One region of the Paenibacillus sp. FSL R5-0473 genome, then DNA from elsewhere that is predicted to be linked to it. Evidence: riboswitches for the same ligand, from Rfam matches in the RefSeq annotation. Region 1 holds a riboswitch; each other region holds the start of a gene.
What was found. A riboswitch is a leader RNA that binds a small molecule or an ion and turns the genes downstream of it on or off. The one in region 1 is predicted to bind thiamine pyrophosphate.
Positions count from the first base shown of each region.

Region 2: linked by a shared signal. The riboswitch ahead of thiC (phosphomethylpyrimidine synthase ThiC) and the one ahead of MKY28_RS08565 (thiamine phosphate synthase) in region 1 are both predicted to bind thiamine pyrophosphate.
Region 3: linked by a shared signal. The riboswitch ahead of MKY28_RS23735 (ABC transporter substrate-binding protein) and the one ahead of MKY28_RS08565 (thiamine phosphate synthase) in region 1 are both predicted to bind thiamine pyrophosphate.
Region 4: linked by a shared signal. The riboswitch ahead of tenA (thiaminase II) and the one ahead of MKY28_RS08565 (thiamine phosphate synthase) in region 1 are both predicted to bind thiamine pyrophosphate.

Region 1 covers NZ_JBBORL010000001.1:1,950,517-1,955,351, forward strand. The annotation lists gene MKY28_RS08555 (hypothetical protein) at 1-82, shown strand, start outside; gene MKY28_RS08560 (ABC-F family ATP-binding cassette domain-containing protein) at 221-1,771, shown strand; TPP riboswitch at 1,847-1,956, shown strand; gene MKY28_RS08565 (thiamine phosphate synthase) at 2,183-2,845, shown strand; gene thiO (glycine oxidase ThiO) at 2,863-4,035, shown strand; gene thiS (sulfur carrier protein ThiS) at 4,032-4,235, shown strand; gene MKY28_RS08580 (thiazole synthase) at 4,238-4,835, shown strand, end outside.
Region 2 covers NZ_JBBORL010000001.1:5,163,221-5,168,055, forward strand. The annotation lists gene MKY28_RS22590 (hypothetical protein) at 1-422, shown strand, start outside; gene thiC (phosphomethylpyrimidine synthase ThiC) at 804-2,588, opposite strand; TPP riboswitch at 3,006-3,119, opposite strand; gene MKY28_RS22600 (IclR family transcriptional regulator) at 3,269-4,012, opposite strand; gene MKY28_RS22605 (alpha/beta hydrolase) at 4,372-4,835, shown strand, end outside.
Region 3 covers NZ_JBBORL010000001.1:5,419,417-5,424,251, reverse strand. The annotation lists gene MKY28_RS23750 (ABC transporter ATP-binding protein) at 1-129, opposite strand, end outside; gene MKY28_RS23745 (ABC transporter permease) at 168-926, opposite strand; gene MKY28_RS23740 (thiamine-binding protein) at 926-1,216, opposite strand; gene MKY28_RS23735 (ABC transporter substrate-binding protein) at 1,441-2,481, opposite strand; TPP riboswitch at 2,788-2,900, opposite strand; gene MKY28_RS23730 (NAD-dependent epimerase/dehydratase family protein) at 3,045-3,800, opposite strand; gene MKY28_RS23725 (VOC family protein) at 3,817-4,203, opposite strand; gene MKY28_RS23720 (hypothetical protein) at 4,378-4,835, shown strand, end outside.
Region 4 covers NZ_JBBORL010000001.1:2,302,835-2,307,669, reverse strand. The annotation lists gene MKY28_RS10120 (endo-1,4-beta-xylanase) at 1-1,583, shown strand, start outside; TPP riboswitch at 1,790-1,887, shown strand; gene tenA (thiaminase II) at 2,001-2,663, shown strand; gene MKY28_RS10110 (spore coat protein) at 2,874-3,170, opposite strand; gene MKY28_RS10105 (hypothetical protein) at 3,182-3,382, opposite strand; gene MKY28_RS10100 (zinc-dependent alcohol dehydrogenase) at 3,414-4,550, opposite strand; gene MKY28_RS10095 (spore coat protein) at 4,547-4,835, opposite strand, start outside.

The sequences.
Region 1 (4,835 bases):
TTACCGTGCTGAAGAGGTGTTTACAGACGCAAGACAAGCAGCTGCACAAGGCTATTTCGAATATAAATGCTCTAATCGTTAGGGTAGCCTGTATGACAAAATTATGTAAGAGGTTCCTGAACTGTTTACATTACTTTCAGAAAAGACGGGACCTGTGCTAGAATAGGGTTTCGGAACAATAATAAAAGTAATGTCTAATAGATAGGAGCAACCTCATCTTATGAGTTTATTGTCAGTAGAGAACGTAAGTCACAATTTTGGAGATCGCACGTTATTTAAAAATGTATCGTTTCGTTTACTTGCCGGAGAGCGTGTAGGACTTGTTGGTGCCAATGGTGTGGGTAAATCCACATTAATGAACATCCTTACCGGTAAATTGCTTAAAGATAGTGGAAAAGTGGAATGGACACCTAAGGTCCGTTATGGATATCTGGATCAGCACACGAAGCTTACCCCAGGCAAAACCATTCGTGACGTTCTTAAAGATGCTTTCCTTCCGTTGCTTGAATTAGAAAAAGAAATGATGAATATAACGGACCAGATGGCAGATGCAGATCCAGATAAGCTAGAGCAGTTGCTGGAAGAGATGGGCGATATTCAGGAACAACTGGAACAGGGCGACTTTTATCTGATTGACGTAAAAGTGGAAGAGATGGCCAATGGACTTGGTTTGTCCGCAATTGGTCTTGATCGGGATGTCGCAGCTCTAAGTGGTGGACAACGTACAAAGGTGCTTCTTGCCAAGCTTCTGCTTGAGAAGCCTACAGCCCTTTTGCTGGATGAGCCGACCAACTACCTGGATGTAGAGCACATTGAATGGTTGTCACGTTACCTGAAGGACTACCCTCATGCGTTCCTCTTAATTTCCCATGACACGGAATTCATGAATGAAGTCGTAAATGTCATTTATCATTTGGAATTTGCCAAATTAACGAGATATGCAGCGAACTATAACAAGTTCCTTGAGATGGCTGATATGAATAAAGCCCAGCATATTGATGCATACGAGAAACAGCAAGAGTACATCAAGAAGCAAGAAGATTTCATTCAGCGTAATAAGGCACGTGCTTCAACTTCGGGTCGAGCGAAGAGCCGGGAGAAACAGCTGGACAGAATTGAACGTATTGATCGTCCAGATGAAGCGGCCAAACCAACGTTCAAATTCAAGGATGCCCGTGCGAGTAGCAAAACGGTCTTTGAGGGCATTGATTTTGAAATTGGATATACGTATCCTTTGCTGCCTAAGATGACAATGACAATTGAACGTGGTGAAAAAATTGCCATCGTAGGTTGTAATGGTGTGGGTAAATCAACACTGCTGAAAACCATCCTGGGAAAAATATCTCCACTCAGTGGAAAGACTTTCTTGGGAGATTATCTCGAAACGGCCTATTTTGAGCAGGAAGTTCGTGCTGGGAATATCACGCCGATTGAGGATGTGTGGAATGAGTTTTCACATTTGACCCAAAATGAAGTCCGGGGTCATCTCGCTCGCTGCGGGTTGAAAAATGAGCACATTACCCGTCCGCTTAACATGCTGAGTGGTGGAGAGCAAGCCAAGGTTCGTCTATGCAAACTCTTGATGCGTGAAAGCAACTGGATTCTATTCGATGAGCCGACGAACCATTTGGATGTCACAGCTAAAGCTGAGTTACAGCGTGCCTTGCAAGAATTCAAGGGAACGGTGTTGCTGGTATCTCATGAACCTGATTTCTACGAGGGTTGGGTTACCAAAACATGGAATGTTGAAGAATGGTCTGAGAAAAACTAGACAATTCAAGCAACGCTTAATAGAAATGAACGGTGACAAAAAAATCCTTCTATGGTAACATAGGCTACAACTTCATATGAACACTAGGGGGGCCGCACGATGTGGCTGAGATGGAAGAATGCGATTCCGGACCCTTTGCACCTGATCTGGATCATACCAGCGTAGGGAAGTGGCGAGCGCGTTTCAGTGAATGACGTGAGCAAACGGCAATTCGAAAGAATTCAACCGTCTTGCTTAGTAAATTGAAACATGCAGTTGCGTGTATAACGTTATGGCTATAAGGTCTATAGCTTTATTGCACGAAATGAACTGTATGTATCAGTCAGTCATCTGGTCCTATAATTAATACGCAGCCACTCCCCTACGGGAGTGGCTTTTTTGTGTTTTCATAGCATTCACGCCTGAAAGGAGATGAACAGTACGGTAATTTATCATGAACATGTTCACGAATCATTTGAATTGCATGTTGTATCTACGGGTACAGGGGATCAAGCATCTTTTGTAAAAGCTGCAAAGGACGTTTGGCCATGGGTGGACTATATTCACATACGAGAAAAACAACTCACATGGCAAGACAAGATAGGTTGGGCTGAAAGTCTGCGTCGCATTGGCGTTCCATCTTGTCGCATCGTTATCAATGGTTCAGAACTGCCACCACAGAATGACATCTATGGCGGTGTACATTGGGGACAAGAAGCGATACGTAACTATAACCCTACTGTTATAAGCAATGTCCAGCGAATTCGTCTGGGTGTATCTGTTCATTCAATCGATGAGGCAAAAATCGCTGAAGAACGGGGAGCCGATTACCTTTTCTTCGGGCATGTCTACTCAACCAACAGTAAGCCTGATCTTGAACCAAGAGGATTATATGCTCTGGATGAAGTGTGCTCTGGTGTCTCCATTCCTGTCATGGCGATTGGGGGCATCGAACCGGGAAACATTCACGCTATTCGCTCTGCAGGCTCACAGGGAGTCGCTGTGATTTCGAATGTATGGGCGAGCGATTCCCCGGATCGGGCCGCTGAATCATTAAGGCAGGCTATCGTTGCTACAGAAAGTTTGAGCCGCTGAATCAAGGAGATGAGAGGATGAAAAAGATCATTACTGATAGACCGGATAAGATTTATGCAGAAACGATTATTGTAGGCGGAGGCGTTGTTGGATGTGCCATTGCGTATGAGCTTGCTTCCCGTGGACAGGATGTGCTGTTACTGGAGCGTTCGGCGATTGCAGGAGGGACTTCTTGCGCAGCGGCTGGGATGCTGGCAGCAGACAGTGAGGATTTTGCTCATCCTTTGATGGCTAAGCTTGCCAGGCAGAGCAGGCAGTTACTTATCGAGCAACAGGTGCTAATGGCTACACTCAGTGAGGTAGAGACTGGTCTGCAACGCCATGGATTCCTAACTCCTTTTCGTTCATACAGTGAATTAAGTAGCTATAAGAACAATCGGAAGTCTGCGTTGTCTGCTTCTGCTGATGAGGTGTGGTGGGATCGTTCCGTTGTGCAACAGGAGGCACCATGGCTTAACAGAGATACGTATGGAGCCTACTACAGACCTTACGAGAGTGAGATTCTTCCAGTCCATCTAACAAAGGCATATGCTGAATCCGCTCAAGTATTGGGAGCACAGGTTATGGAGGACATACAGGATATACGTGTGCAAGCAAACGAACACGGCGTGCAGGGGATCAACACATCGATCGGCGAGATGAGATGCAAACATGTCATTATAGCGGCTGGATTACAGAGTGAAGAGTTGATGAGACATGTGAATCTGAGCTTGCCTGTGTGGTCGGTAAAAGGTGAAATAGCCGCCGTTCAGTTCGCAGATGAACATGCAGGGTACAGACCTGACAGAACGGTGTATGCAGAGGATATCTATATTGTTCCCAAAGCCAATGGCGAAGTTTGGCTCGGGGCAACCAGTCTGCCAGGCAGAACGGATCTGAACGTTTCTGTACAGGGTGTTCAGAAGCTGATCACAGCGGCTACCCACTGGGTGCCTGGGATGAAAGAAGCGCAATTTATACGAGCGTGGGCAGGCGTGAGACCGGCAACTCCCGATGGACTGCCTTATATAGGTGCATGCAAGAGTATACCCGGGCTGTTCGCCGCCTTTGGGCATTACCGCAACGGTATCTTACTTAGTGCGATAACAGGCAGGCTTATCGCTGAGTTGCTCGCTGGCAAAAGCTCAGAAGAACTCGGAATTGAGGCGCTGACCCCTGAGCGATTGAACAGAAAGGGAGTGGTGCAGTGAATATCATCGTTAATGGTCAACGGATGGAGATTGAAGACAGATTGAATCGTGTGGATAAATTGCTCCAATCTTTTGACCTGCATGTCAAGACTGTAGTTGTAGAGCTGAATAAGCATATTTTAACCCGCGAGTATCATGAAACGACGGAATTAAGAGAAGGCGATCGAATTGAGATTGTACATTTTGTAGGAGGCGGTTGATGATGTTGAACATTGGTAAATATACGTTTGAGTCCAGATTGTTGCTTGGAACAGGTAAGTTTTCGGATCTGGAAGTGCAAAGTCAGGCTGTGGAAGCATCTGAAACGGAAGTTTTGACCTTTGCTGTTCGTCGTCTGAATCTGGAAGAGCGTAACCAGAAGCATTTCCTGGATACGTTGGATCTGGATAAATACACACTTCTTCCGAATACGGCAGGGGCTTCCACTGCGGAAGAGGCGGTGCGGATTGCCGAGCTTGCGCGGGCTTCAGGACTTTGTGATATGATAAAAGTCGAAGTCATCGGAGATGGAATGACATTACTCCCAGATCCGATTGAAACGTACAAGGCTTGCGAAATTTTGCTGGAAAAGGGCTTCACGGTAATGCCTTATATTTCGGATGATGTCATTCTGGCCAAAAGGCTGCAATTACTTGGCGTACATGCTGTAATGCCTGGCGCTTCTCCCATCGGAGCTGGTAGAGGTATCATCAATCCCTATAACCTTGAGATCATCATTGAGCAGGCCGTTGTACCTGTAATTGTGGATGCAGGATTGCGCTCCCCAAAAGATGTTGCTTATGCGATGGAACTTGGTGCCG
Region 2 (4,835 bases), 3.2 Mb from region 1:
CTGTGATCGGCATAGATGATCCGTTATTGCAGGAGATGCGGCGAGTACCAGGAGATTACATAATAGCATTCACCAACCCGGCAACCGTTGAAGGAACGATGGCACGGTTGAATCAGGCATTACAGCAAGAGGATGAGAATGAGCAACTACACGTTGCCAAGACATCTCAGACGGAAGCGGTGTGCATCCCTGGGACATTTGAGTTGATTATGCGTGGAGATCAGCAAGGGTATCTCGAAGCGGTACGTGAAGGCTTACAGCAGATTGCTGAGCAGTATCCGGGTAAAACGGTAGTGGCATCCCAGCTGTCTATGGCTCCCGCTGCTGCACAGGTTACAATAGATCGCGGTATTCCAATCCATAGCCCGCTGGCATTGCTTGCGGCGTATTTGGAGAAGAATTTGGGACTGACTCGAGAGTAGATGCTGATTTGGAGTGAAGTAACAAGTTCTATCTGAAACTATGCAACTATGAACTCACTTACTTAGTAACACCACAAATTAACGAGGTGAACTAATATGCGATTCCTCTATATTGTTTTACTGTTTATAGTAGGTTTTTCCTGTTCCGCATTTCTATACGGAGGAGCACCAAAACTCAGTGATGCTCTTTTATTCGTTATCGCAGGAATTCTGTATAAGATATGGACCACACTTAATCACAAAGCTAATTCTGATAAAGGCTGAGTAAGGTTAAGAATACATACATGACATAAAACTAAAAAAAGCCGTTCTTCTCTGCAATGACAGAGAGAAACGGCTTTATCTCTATTTCAGACTGCCCAGCTTGCGCTGTACCGGCGCCTAGGAGCGTGTCCGATATTCCTCGGCCTTTTCCTGCATCCCGGCAGCTACAGCCTCATTCTCGGACAATCCTTTATCAGCGGCAAAGGCACGAATGTCCTGCGTAATGCGCATGCTACAGAACTTTGGTCCGCACATGGAGCAGAAATGAGCTTCCTTGGCCCCTTCTGCTGGCAGCGTCTCGTCATGGTAGGATAATGCCCGTTCCGGGTCCAGTGACAGGTTGAACTGGTCCCGCCAGCGGAACTCAAAGCGTGCCTTGGACAATGCGTCATCGCGGCGTTGAGCACGCGGATGGCCTTTCGCCAGATCGGCGGCATGAGCTGCGATCTTGTAGGCGATGACCCCTTCCCGCACATCATCCTTGTTGGGCAGGCCCAAATGTTCTTTTGGCGTAACATAACAGAGCATGGACGTGCCGAACCAGCCAATCATGGCTGCCCCAATGGCGGACGTGATGTGATCATATCCTGGCGCAATGTCGGTCGTTAGCGGCCCAAGTGTGTAGAACGGTGCTTCTTTACAGATTTCCATCTGCAAGTCCACATTCTCCTTGATTTTATGCATCGGCACGTGACCCGGGCCTTCGATCATCACCTGCACATCATGCTTCCATGCGATCTGCGTCAGTTCCCCAAGCGTAGCCAGTTCCGCCATCTGAGCTTCGTCATTCGCATCGTAGATACTGCCTGGACGAAGTCCATCTCCCAGCGAAAACGCCACATCATACCTTTTCATAATCTCGCAGATTTCTTCAAAATGGGTGTACAAAAAATTCTCCTGATGATGCGCAAGGCACCATGCTGCCATAATGGACCCACCTCGAGACACAATGCCTGTCATCCGCTTGGCGGTCATGGGGATATAACGCAACAGTACACCTGCATGAATCGTAAAGTAGTCCACGCCCTGCTCTGCCTGCTCAATGAGTGTGTCACGGTACAACTCCCAGGTCAGCGCTTCCGCTTCGCCATTCACCTTCTCCAGCGCCTGATACAGCGGTACCGTACCAATCGGCACAGGTGAATTACGGATGATCCATTCCCGGGTGGTATGAATGTTTTTGCCTGTGGACAGATCCATCACCGTATCCGATCCCCATCGTACCGCCCAAGTCATCTTCTCGACCTCTTCCTCGATGGAGGAAGATACGGCAGAGTTACCTATGTTGGCATTGATCTTCACGTGAAAATGACGACCGATCAACATCGGCTCACTCTCCGGGTGATTGATGTTGGATGGCAGAATGGCCCGTCCACTCGCCAGCTCCTGCCGCACAAATTCCGGCTCCACGCCTTCACGAATGGCGGCGAATTCCATCTCAGCCGTAATGACTCCCTGCCTCGCATAATGCATCTGAGTCACGCAGCGTCCTGGCTGTGCTCGCAGCGGTTTGCCACGCAATCCGGGGTACTCTTCAGCGCCAGCTCTCTTCCCTCCGGGCTTCAGTCCGTTATCCTCCGGTTTAACTGTACGGCCTTGGTAAGCTTCGACATCGCCACGCTCTGTGATCCAACGTGTGCGCAGAGCTGGCAGACCTGCACGGATATCGGCGTGAAATGCGGGATCGGTCATCGGGCCGCTCGTATCGTAGACACGCAGCGGTTCGTTATGCTCCACCCCTTGGGGAGTATTCGTGTCATGAAGGGCTATCTCACGTTCCGGTACAGCAATGTCCGGCCGTGAGCCCTGAATGTAGACTTTGCGGCTGCCCGGAAAGGGCTGAACCCGTCCGGCCGCCCCTGTTTCTTTTTCCACCTGCTGATCGTTATGTTCCTGTTCCATCCCTTGTTGTCTCGTTTGATTTCCTGTACTCATGTTCGCTTGTCTCCTCCTCAGTGTTCGTCGCTTGTTTGGTTGGTTTCATCATTAGGTCGCTTACGTACCTGTCCAAATCATGCGCAATGCAGAGAAGAAAGAGCGATCCTACACCAGACCAGGGGAGACACTTTTCATGTACAGTTAACAACAGACGGAGGCTGCCACAAATCATGAATCTATGGTGACTCCTCTCCTTATCCAAGCCCACTTTCGCAGGTTATTGAAAAAGAAGCCCATAAAATCCGCGCTATATCGCCCGTTCCCTGTATATAAAAAAGCCGGTCCCCGAAGGAACCGACTTTTATGTCCATCACCAATAATGCACCTTTACGCAGCTCCTTAACGGAGCCCTACAAGGGTCACATCATGTGGTGGTTGTGGTCATATCGCCGATTACTTCCCTACGCTGGTATGATCCAGATCAGGTGCAAAGGGTCCGGAATCTCTTGCGATTCCGTCTCAGTCCGGACAATTCGGACTCCCCCAGTAACGTTAATAAGTTGCGGCTTACATAAGCCGCCGTTCATATTCAATGAAGCTGGCCCCGTTGAGCCGTCCATTACAGAGTAGCGCAACCGGAACATAAAAACAACCTTTATATTCCAAATGATCAAACTCTATTGGAGAAAAAACTTACCTCAACATCAGGATAACATGAGCCCCATTTGCGTAGCAGCATCCTTCAACACAGGTGCGTATTCATGCAATGTCTCCTGCGAAAGTCGGCTGACAGGTCCTGAGACCGAGAGCGCAGCTGCAATATTGCCTCTGCGATCCATAATCGGTACAGATACCGCGGCAGCTCCCGGCTCACGTTCCTCGTAACTTGTGGCATATCCGTTATCCCGGATATCTCCCATCTGCGCTAAATACACCGCGGGATCAATAAACACCGGCCATTCCGGCCCGTTCATCAGTTCTTCACGATCCTCGTCCGTGGCAAACGCCATCAGGACTTTGCTGGAAGCCCCCACAGACAGCGGGAGTCTAACACCAACGGGAGCAACTCGGCGGATCGCCTGATCACTTTGCACAGCCTGAATTCGAATCCGTTCACTCCCATCACGCAGGTACAGACTAACGGTTTCCCCCAATCGATCTCTCAGTCGCTCCATCGCAGGCAACAGCAGAATAGCGGGATCATCACTGCGGGACATATGAGCTGACAGCTCCCAGATTCGGATGCCAAGTCGGTACTTCTCTGTTGCTGCATCGCGGATCACGAACCCTCGATCCTCCAGCGTAGCCATCAAACGGTGCACTGTACTTTTGTGCAGGCCAATCTGGCTGGCAATTTCGGTGAGTCCCAGATCACTGCGTGTGGTAAAACATAATAATATATCCAGCGCCCGTTCCACAGCCCGGACGGTTAACTTGCGATCTTCCATGGCATAATGCCCTCCTCATGTTTCATCACATGAAACTTGGTTACATAAATTATATGAGAAACGGTCTCATCTGTAAACCAAAAAGAGCCAAAATCAAAATAGGCCAACGTGTAAATTTTTCCTTTTTATAAGACTTAATCCCCTGTAATTTACACACTAAGGTAATGTTACCCATATATCTTAAGAACTATATAACAATTGCGTAACAAATGCCCTCAATCAATTGACTTTGACTATATTGGAACATACGATAAAGATATATTACATTAAGATATCGCTCTGAAGCAGGCTCTGAAATCGACGCAATTCTCTTTACATGTCGTTGTTATCTTCAACTGAACTTCAAAGGAGGGGCATTCATGTATCAATCATCCCAGAGCGAAGCCCCGCTGCAAACAAAAGTGTCCGATCTGCCCTCTTCCCTATCACCGAGGCTGATTCGGTTCAAACATATTATCGTAGCGTTGCTGCTCTCCGTTGTATTTTTTCTACTGTTTTGTTTTATTGCACTGCATGGTTATATCGCATGGGTATTATCCAATCCAACGGTAGCGCCTGTCTTCTCCAATCCGATGCAAGCCAAGAACATGAAGTATGAAGACATCACGTTCCCGGCAGCGGATGGCAGCCGCACGATGCAGGGATGGTATATACCTGCTGACAATGCTGCAAGCAAAACGATTATTTTCAGTCACGGCTATGGTGCCAATCGTGAAGAAACATGGGTACCCATGTATGACCTGGCACATTATGCCCATCAACTTGGGTTTAACGTGGTCATGTTCGATTATGGCTTCGCCTCACAGGTGAACAAAGCTGTAGC
Region 3 (4,835 bases), 3.5 Mb from region 1:
TGGAACCGGAGCAGGAGTCGTGTTGGCAGGTCGATCAGGCGTAGCCGAGTTAAACTTTTCACCGTGCGTTGGCTCCATCGCGTGTGCTCCTCGTCCATGATGGACTTGTTCGTCCTGTTGCCGATTCATATGGTCATCACTTCCTAATATACAGATTACTTGCTTTACTACCGCTTCTGTGGCCGCCAGCGCACGAGCAGCTTCTCCAGCAGGGCAATGAACAGGAAGAGCAGCAAGCTGAGCGCGACAATAATCATGATCGCTACGAATAGGCGATCCGTACGATAAGCCGACTTTTGCAACATCATATAATAACCAATACCCTTGTCTGCACCGATCCATTCGGCGATGATGGCACCCATCACGCTATAGGTAGCGGCGATTTTGACACCGGAGAACACGGATGGCAGCGCATGGGGGAGCTCCAGCTTCCAGAAGATCTGATGACGCTTTGCACCAGCCATGCGCATATAGTTCATCATCGCCGCGTCAGTACGGGTCAAGCCGTCCATGGCCGCCACTGCAACGGGGAAGAAGCAGACCAGAATGATCGTAATCAGCTTGGGCAGTAGCCCGAATCCGAACCAGATTAACAGGAGCGGCGCGAGCGCGATGGTCGGAATATTTTGACTAAGAATAAGTAAAGGATACAGGGCTGACTTGAGAAAAGGGACCAAATGCAGTACCATCGCAATCAGTAATCCAACCGCTGTTCCAGCGGCGAATCCAATCAGCGTTAACTGAATGGTTGCGGAAGCGTGCATGCCAAGCCGTTCGGCCTGGGTTGCCGCTTCGCGGGCGATGTCGGACGGTGCAGGCAGCATCCATTTCTCAATATGGAAGAGGGAGACGGCTCCCTGCCATATCGCTATAAAGAGAATAACCGCCACAATGGGCGGCCATACACTTTTGAAATAGGCAGGCATTAGCGATACTTCTCCGTCAGGGTATCCATGCTGAAGCCGGTAGGGCTATGGGCGATTTTGATCTGGGAGATGATGCTTGGGCTGCCAGCCTCCACGAGTACCTCGTGCATTTTACGGACAACTTCCAGCAGTTCCTCTAGTTCCCCCTCCATCGTGGTGTCGAGCGCGTTCACCTGATATTTCAGGCCGGATTGCTGAATAACTTCAATGGCGCGATCAACGTAAGGATAAGAGTTCTCGCCATTTGGCGTTTTCGGGATAACCTGAATACTAAGTAGTGTGCTTGCCATGAGAGATCACGGCTCCTTTCGTGATAAATAAAATGAACTAATGACTGTTACACTTGCCACTTCGATGACAGAATAACCTTCCAATCGCTGTTATCCCCAGATTTTTTTGATTCCCTTTCTCTAAAGGGAAAATCCGGTGATAAAGGCGACCGCTTCGCTTTTTCACGTTATTTCTGTCCTCTCCGTCATCGTGTAAATATTAAGTTCGTTTTATATGAGAAATTTTATTGGGGTAAAAACTCGTTCGTATATGCCTTGCTCACATCGATCTGTTCATCCAGCAGTTTTTTGCTAAACATCCAGTCGGTGTAGTTCTGCCACACTTCCTGCTTTTGCTCACCCCAACGCGGGGCGTCATCCGTGTATTTTGGACTAAGCCACTTCTGGCTTGCCAGTACCAAGTCTTTATCCAAGTCCGGTACGGCCTTGATCAGAATGTTTGCTGCGTCTTCGGGATGATCAATTGCGTATTGATATCCTTCTGAAGTGGCTTTCAGGAATGCTTTCACCAACTCAGGGTCGTTTTGGATCGTCTGCTCGTTTGTTACTAGTACAGGCGTGTAGTAATCCAGTGCATCTGAATAATCCTTCACATATAACATGTCGATCGGTTCTCCGCGCAGTTCGGCTTCAATACCTGTCCAGGCGTAGAAAATCCATGCGAAATCGATATCCCGTTTCACTGCGGTGAAAAAGTCGGCATCACCCATGTTAATGTTTTTCACTTTGGATACATCGGCTCCGTCGCCTTCCATAATGGATTGCATCACGGCTTCTTCGACTGGGGAACCCCAACCGCCATAGGTTTTACCTTCAAAATCTTTCGGTGACTTGATATTCCGATCCGCCGGAGCAGCGAAACCAGATGTATTATGCTGAATAACTGCTGCGATGGAGACCAATGGAACACCCTGTGTGCGGGCTTGAGTTACACTCTCCTGATAACTTACGCCAAAAGGCACTTCATTCGAGGCAACCATTGTATCTGCGCCACCGGCACCTGGTTGTACAATCTCAACGTTCAAGCCTGCGGCTTTATAAAAACCTTGATCTACAGCTGCATACAGGCCTGTATGATTCGTATTTGGTGTCCAGTCGAGCACCACTTTAATATCTTTCAGGGCGGCAGTGTCACCTTCGTTGCTGCTTTCCGTATTTGTGTTGCCGTTCTGCCCAGCTGGGGCAGCTTCTTTGCCACCACATGCGGCTACAGTCACCATAAGCACGCATAAGAGCAACAATCCCATCGTTTTACGCCATTTCATCTGTGGTCTCTCCTTCGGTATGTCCGGCCGATTGGCACGGGGTACTCCTTGGCTTCATATCCAATCATCTTGCATAAATCGACAGATTTATACCAGTTGAGATCTGGATGACGTTATTTTTGAACAAGTAAAACGTCCATCGATGTCATTCAAGGAAGCCAGACCGCGTTTAGCGGCAGTTTTTCTTGCAATATCAGGAAGGTGATGCTTCCAGTCTTATACTTTCTGATAGTAACAAAAAAAGCGCCCCGTATTCCGGGACGCGTGCAGGCGTTAGAGAGGTGGCGTTCAGCCATAGGGCTGTGCCATTTCGATATACTCCGATTCCTACGCTGGCATGATCCAGATCAGGTCTAAGGGTTAGTATCTTGGTGGGATACACTCTCAGCCGGCCAATTCCGACTCCCCTGGGAAACTATGAAGTTACGGGCATTACTAGGTGTAATTATAGGCCAGCGGGTGGAACGTGTCCAGTCATGAACTGGATAGGGACACGTATAAGTTATCAAACAGGCCGTTATACATATGTATAACAGCCTGCTTGGATGTGTTATTTTCAATAATTATCGTGGCGAATCATATAAGGCAATCTGACTGAGTGCAAAAGCATCGGATTTTGGGTCATAACCTACCTGTTTCTGAGTGGTTTCCAGATTCAATCGTTTAAACCGATTATTCGAGATCCCATGCAGTATGGTGAAGGGTTCCAGATCGGTAGTTGTAATTGCTTTGAACATCAAATCACACAAGTCAGCCGGACTAATATATGCGCTCATATCCCTTGCCTCCAGCACTGGTCCGTCCGGTTGAAAATCATCATATGCACCTATACGTATTGCTACACTTTGTAAACCTTCGGTATACGCAAAATAGGAAGCGAGCGATTCTCCAAAACATTTGCTAACCCCGTACAAATTCCGTGGGCGTGTTGGCATGTCCGGATAGACTTGAGCATCAATGGGATACCCCTCAATCGTCTGTGCACTGCTTGCAAGAATGACTCTTCGTACACCTTGGTCTTTAGCTGCACGGAATACATTAAATGTACCTTTGATATTGATGTCCAACAACGATTCATAAAATCCGGCATTCGGGGAAGGATCTCCCGCCAGATGTACAACCACATCCATGCCTTCGCAAGCATGCTGACAGGCTTCGGGGTCTGTCACATCCAGTGTCATGATCTCATGGCCGGTCCCTTGATACGTATGCAGTCTGTCGATATTTAAATCCGTTAGTCGCAGGTGAAATGCCTCTGACAAGTGTTGGGACAAGTCACGTCCAATTTTTCCGGCTGCGCCGGTAATTAAAATGTTCATAAATCAACTCCAATTCTTAGCGCTGGAAGAACTCAATCCATTCCTTTTCAGGTCCATAGATGAAGAAATAGCGATAACCGTTAGGCAGTGTGATAATCTCTCCGTCGATAAATTCGGCTTCGGTGGATTGGATGCGTTGGTACTCAGAATCAAGATCATGCACGTGGATCGCAAAATGGTGCACCGTACCTTCGGAAGGCAGCTTGTCGCTGTATCCTTGAATTAGCTCAATCTCAGTCTCGTTACTTCCATTGAAGCCGAGAAAGGCGAGCTGAATGACGCCGTTAGTATGGGTTACCCGGTCTTTCAATTCAAGACCAACAATCTCCGTATAGAAACGCAGCGTGGTCTCCAGATCACGCACGGCAATGCCGACGTGGTCAATGCGCTTTTGAAAACTCACAATCAAAAACCTCCTTATGTAGTGAATGTTTCTACCATTTTAAGGGATATCATAGAGCTGTACTACATGGTTGTCAAATCCAATTTTAATTTGGAAAAACCATAACTGTTCACAGAATGTTCACTTATGTGGAGGGTTTCCTCATCTCTATAATTACGAAGGTAAACAGAGAGGATGAGAGAATTGCCAACAAGCAAGAGGGAACAAATTATTTTCGGATTAATGATGTGTACAGGAATGGTCTTGGTCATGATGTTCTTCAATCTATGGCACAGTGGGTTACTCGGCAAGATGTCCCCGATTGAGATACTGCTTCAATTCATATTATGTTTTGTCATCGCGTTTCTGGTGGAGTCTTTCATAGTTGGCCCTGTGGCGAGAAAGATTGCATTCTCATTGCCCTTCGACAAGTCCAACAAGATTTTGGGTGTGCTCGTTATGTCATTTTTTATGGTGATTGGCATGGTTCTGATCATGTCCATGTATGGAATGATCTCGGCATATCTTGCGGATCAATTAAGTGGGTCATCCATATTCCGTACGTATCTCCATACAATCGCTCGTAACTTCAGCCTGGCGCTTCCATATCAGTTAATCATTTTGGGACCACTCGTCCGATATGTATTCGGTAA
Region 4 (4,835 bases), 350 kb from region 1:
AATTCGCTCGTGCAGCCGATCCGAATGCCAAATTATATTACAACGAATACTTCACGGAAATCTCTGAGAAAAGAGAGCATATGTATCAGTTGGTCAAACGACTGAAAGAGAAAGGGCTCATCGATGGTGTGGGTTTGCAATCCCACTATAACCTGGAATCCCCGCCCATCAAGGAAATTGAAAAAACGATCAGCATGTTCGCCGAACTTGGATTGGATATTCAGATCACGGAACTGGATGTGGATAGCGGAATTCCATTTGGTGAAGAGATGTCCGATGAAGTTGCAGTAAAGCAGGCGTATCGATATAAGGAACTGTTGGATTTGTACAAAAAACACAAAGACCACATTTCTTCAGTTACCTTATGGGGACTCCAAGATGAGAAGTCTTACAACAACCAGGCTATGCTGTTTGATTCAGCCCTGAAGGCCAAAAAGGCATACTGGGGACTCGTGGATGAATCCAGTTTGCCTGTGTTGACGCAGAGAGCCGTCTCACTTTCGGGTAAACCGGATATCAAAAAACAGACACAAGATCCGCTCTGGAACAAAGCGGTGTCTACTCCACTGAAGGGTGACTCTTCGGGATCAGCCAGTTTCCGCACTTTATGGGATCATAGTAACCTGTATATCCTCGTGGATGTACAGGATGCAAAGGCAGATGTGAATGACAGAGTAGATATCTTTGTTGATCTCAATAATGGCAAGACCACTTCATATGAAGCAGATGACCGACACGTAATCATTAAGCGGTCGGGCAAAGCTGAGGGTGTGGAGCAGCGTTCATATCGTGTACGCGAGACAAAAGCCGGATATCAGGTTGAATTGTCCATTCCGTGGGGTGGTATCCAAGTCGGATCAGAATATGAAGCCGGATTGGATATCCGTGTGACTGATGGCGGTTCAAGTGGGACACAACCTTATAATCCACTGTACTGGAATGATCGAACACAATCTCAGGAACAGGATACAAGCAAATACGGCGTGATTCAACTCGCCCCTATGCCCAAATCTGCACAAGCTGTGCAAGGGATTGTTCAGATTGATGGGAAGAAAGACACATCATGGAATAAGGCTGCACCATTTGAAGTAAAACGGTTGAACCAGAGCGAAGGTGCAGAGGCAGTGGCTCGCGCAATGTGGTCAGGTGAGTATCTATACCTGCTGATCGACGTCACTGATCCAAACATCATTACAGATAGTATCAACCCATGGGATCAGGATTCGGTTGAGATTTTCCTGGACGAGAATCACCAGCGCACACCGTATTTTCAATATGATGATGCCCAGTTCAGAATCAGTGCAGACAATGTGGGAACCTTTGCAGGGGGTGCCTCACCTGGACGCCTTGTAAGTGCTGTGAAGAAAACAAATAAAGGATATCTCGTAGAAGCCAGAATTCATTTACAATCATTGACGCCCAAAGCAGGAAATGTTCTCGGTTTCGAGCTCCAAATTAACGACAACCAGGGCGGAGGTAAGCAGAGCGTAGCCAAGTGGAATGATACGACCAATGAGAGCTGGAGAAATACTTCCCAGTACGGAATACTCACTTTTGTCGGAAAGAACAAACTCGGGCATTAAACCATCGGCAGTAGTTGCAAGAATAGAAACCATCATAACAGTGGCTGAAACTCAACCATTGTTGTGATGGTTTTCATCGTTTACATACGTCACCAAAGGTGATGAGGGGCGATACAATCTTCCTTGACTATATTTAACAGCCCTTGATATACTAAATGGATGTTATTTTATCTTTTATGGGAATAGGAAAGTAATCAACTACATACAACCGTTTGCGAGGGAGCCTTAACCGGCTGAGAGGGTGTTAAACCGACCTTACCTGATTTGGATAATGCCAACGTAGGGATGCAACGATGAAACACTGTACTTGGGTAGCTCATGCGAACCCCCTTGTTTTAGTGTATTTGTCTGCGAAACATCCATAGGATGTTTCGTTTTTTTGTTTTTAAATACGTACATTATGAATTGGAGGAACACATGTTGACTATTTCAGAGAGACTATATCAGGCAGCACAGCCTGTGTGGAAGGAATGTCTTGAGCATCCCTTTGTTAAAGGAATCGGAGATGGTTCCTTAACGGTTGAACAATTTCGTTATTATTTGCTGCAAGACTACTTGTACCTGTTCGATTATGCCCGCGTATTTGCACTAGGTATTGTCAAGTCGCACGACCCCAAATTGATGCAGTTTTTTAGTGAAAACGTAGATAACATCCTGAATGGTGAAATGAAAATTCATCGTTCTTATATGGAGCGATTAGGAATTACAGAGGATCATGTTTTCCAGGTAAAACCTGCCCTGAAAAATGCAGCCTATACTAACTATATGCTCTCTGTTTCCCATGCGGGTGGCATAGCAGAAGTACTTGTATCCATTCTGGCCTGCTCATGGAGCTATGCAGAGATTGGTCAAGTCCTTGCCCAAAAGCCAGGTGCAGCTGAGCATCCTTTTTACGGAGAGTGGATCACAGGATATGCTTCCTCTGAATACAACAGCAACAATCAATCCCTAGTGACGTTAACTGATAAGCTATTAGAAGGCTGTAGCGAGGGAACGTACCAACGGATGGAGGATATTTTCGTGATGTGCAGTCGCTTTGAGCTTGATTTTTGGGAAATGTCATGGAAGCTGGAGCCTTAAGTTCACTGTAGTCAATTAAAGTAGAGAGCAGCGGCCATAAACAGTCTCAGGATAGAAATAAGTAGAATACGTAAAGGAACGCTTGCAATAAGCGTGTTTCGTGACGATGCCAAAAAAAGGGCGGATAGTATCCGCCTTTTTTCATTGTTGAAATTCTTGACACAGGGACATTTTGTTCTCTGAAGTCTCTGGCTAAAATCAAAAAGGGTGTCAGGACGGAATGTTCATAGCAGTCTGAATGTTTTTCAGATCGAGCTGAATTTGCTCTGCAATATGGTAAGGGTGGTATAAACCATGCTGCACCATGTAATTTGATATCTTTTCATGAGAATCTATGGCTTCATCGAGCTGTTTCATCAAAATTTGTTTGATTTCGGGGGTGGCACATTCGGTCACAGCCATGGCGTAGTTTCTGACACCGCTCTTGGCGTTCATCAAAAAATCCATTGCGATCACGTCATCGGTCAGCGTATTAAGACCAGTCATGTGTTCTAATATTGGGTTCATTTTTTTATCTCCTATACAGTCGCTTTAGACAGCACTCCACCGAGCTCCTGAAGCTGCTGTTGTGATAAGATCGCATCTTGTTGCAAAATTTGCTTGAGCTCCGGGTCGGTTACCAGAGCTTGCATGGTCTTGGATTTAGTCATACAAACCGTCTTGAACGCAGCTATTTCATGTACCTCGAGAATCTCATGCAAAGCGTATGTGGAATCCATTCAGATTGTCCTCCCATGTATCTATTCATATTTAAGGCTTTAAGATGACTTTAATGCAATCGTCCGTTTTTGTATCGAACACTTCATAGCCCCGTTTGGCCTCGCTGAGCGGAATGACGTGCGTAACAATGTCGCCAGGGTCCACTTTGCCAGACGTAACCAACTCGTACATGTATGGCATGTAGTGAATGACCGGAGCTTGTCCGGAACGGATATTCACGTTTCGCTGCATGATATCACCGAGCGGGAATCCGTTATAACGTCCGCCGTATACCCCAGTGACTTGAATGGTGCCACCTTTGCGAACAGCCTGAGATGCAATGATAAATGCGCTCATGGTGCCGCCTTGCAGTTTCATACCGCTGGCTAGAAATTCAAGATCGCTCATCTTGCCGTCCATTCCTACCGCATCAATGACAACATCGGCGCCGCCTTTGGTCATTTCCTTGAGAGTGTTCCCAATATTCTTATCCTGTTCGAAGTTTACTATTTCCACATTGTTTGTTCGCTTCGCATGCTTTAAGCGGTAATCGACATAGTCGACGGCTATGACCCGCTTAGCTCCTTTCAGCCAGCAGAACTTCTGGGCTAGGAGTCCGACCGGGCCGCAGCCGAGCACAATGACCGTATCTCCATTTTTAACGCCGGCGTTATCTACGCTCCAGAATGCCGTCGTCATGGCATCGGCGATCAAGCTTAGCTTTTCGTCCGGTTGTTCGCAGTTTTCAGGGATCTTAAAGTGGGTAAAATTAGCAAATGGGACCCGTAAATACTCCGCTTGCCCGCCGGGATATCCGCCGGTCGTTCCGGAGTAGCCGAAATATGCGCCCATATCCCCGTGTTCGTTGGAATTGTCACATTGGCTTTCCAGCTGATTTTTGCAAAAAAAGCATTCTCCGCATGCGATGTTAAACGGGATGATTACGCGGTCGCCTTTTTTTACCTTGGTCACGCCAGGGCCCACTTCTTCTACGATCCCCATCGGCTCATGTCCGATGACATAGTTTTCCTGAAGGTTAGGGATCATCCCGTGAATAAGATGAAGGTCAGAACCGCAAATCGCGGTACTGGTGATCTTTACGATCATATCGTCCGGTTTCACAATCTTCGCATCCGGCACCTCTTTGACCACGACATTTTTAACCCCTTGATACGTTACCGCCTTCATGCTTTATGTCCTCCAATATGTTCATCTGGGGTCCGATCAAACATCCCTTTACGTGACGTATCACCCGGGAACAGATTCATCTGCCCGATCATCACCGTATTTTTCGCCGAAAGCTGATCGAGTTGGTACTGTTCGTTCAGCTCATAAGGATGAAACCATTTTTTGCGAATCATGAGCTCCGAAATTTCTTGGTGCATTGAAATTCCCTGCTTCAGATGAGTATGCAACAGGGCTCTTACATCCGGTGAAGCCGTTTCCGTCAGGGCGATGGACAAATTACGTACA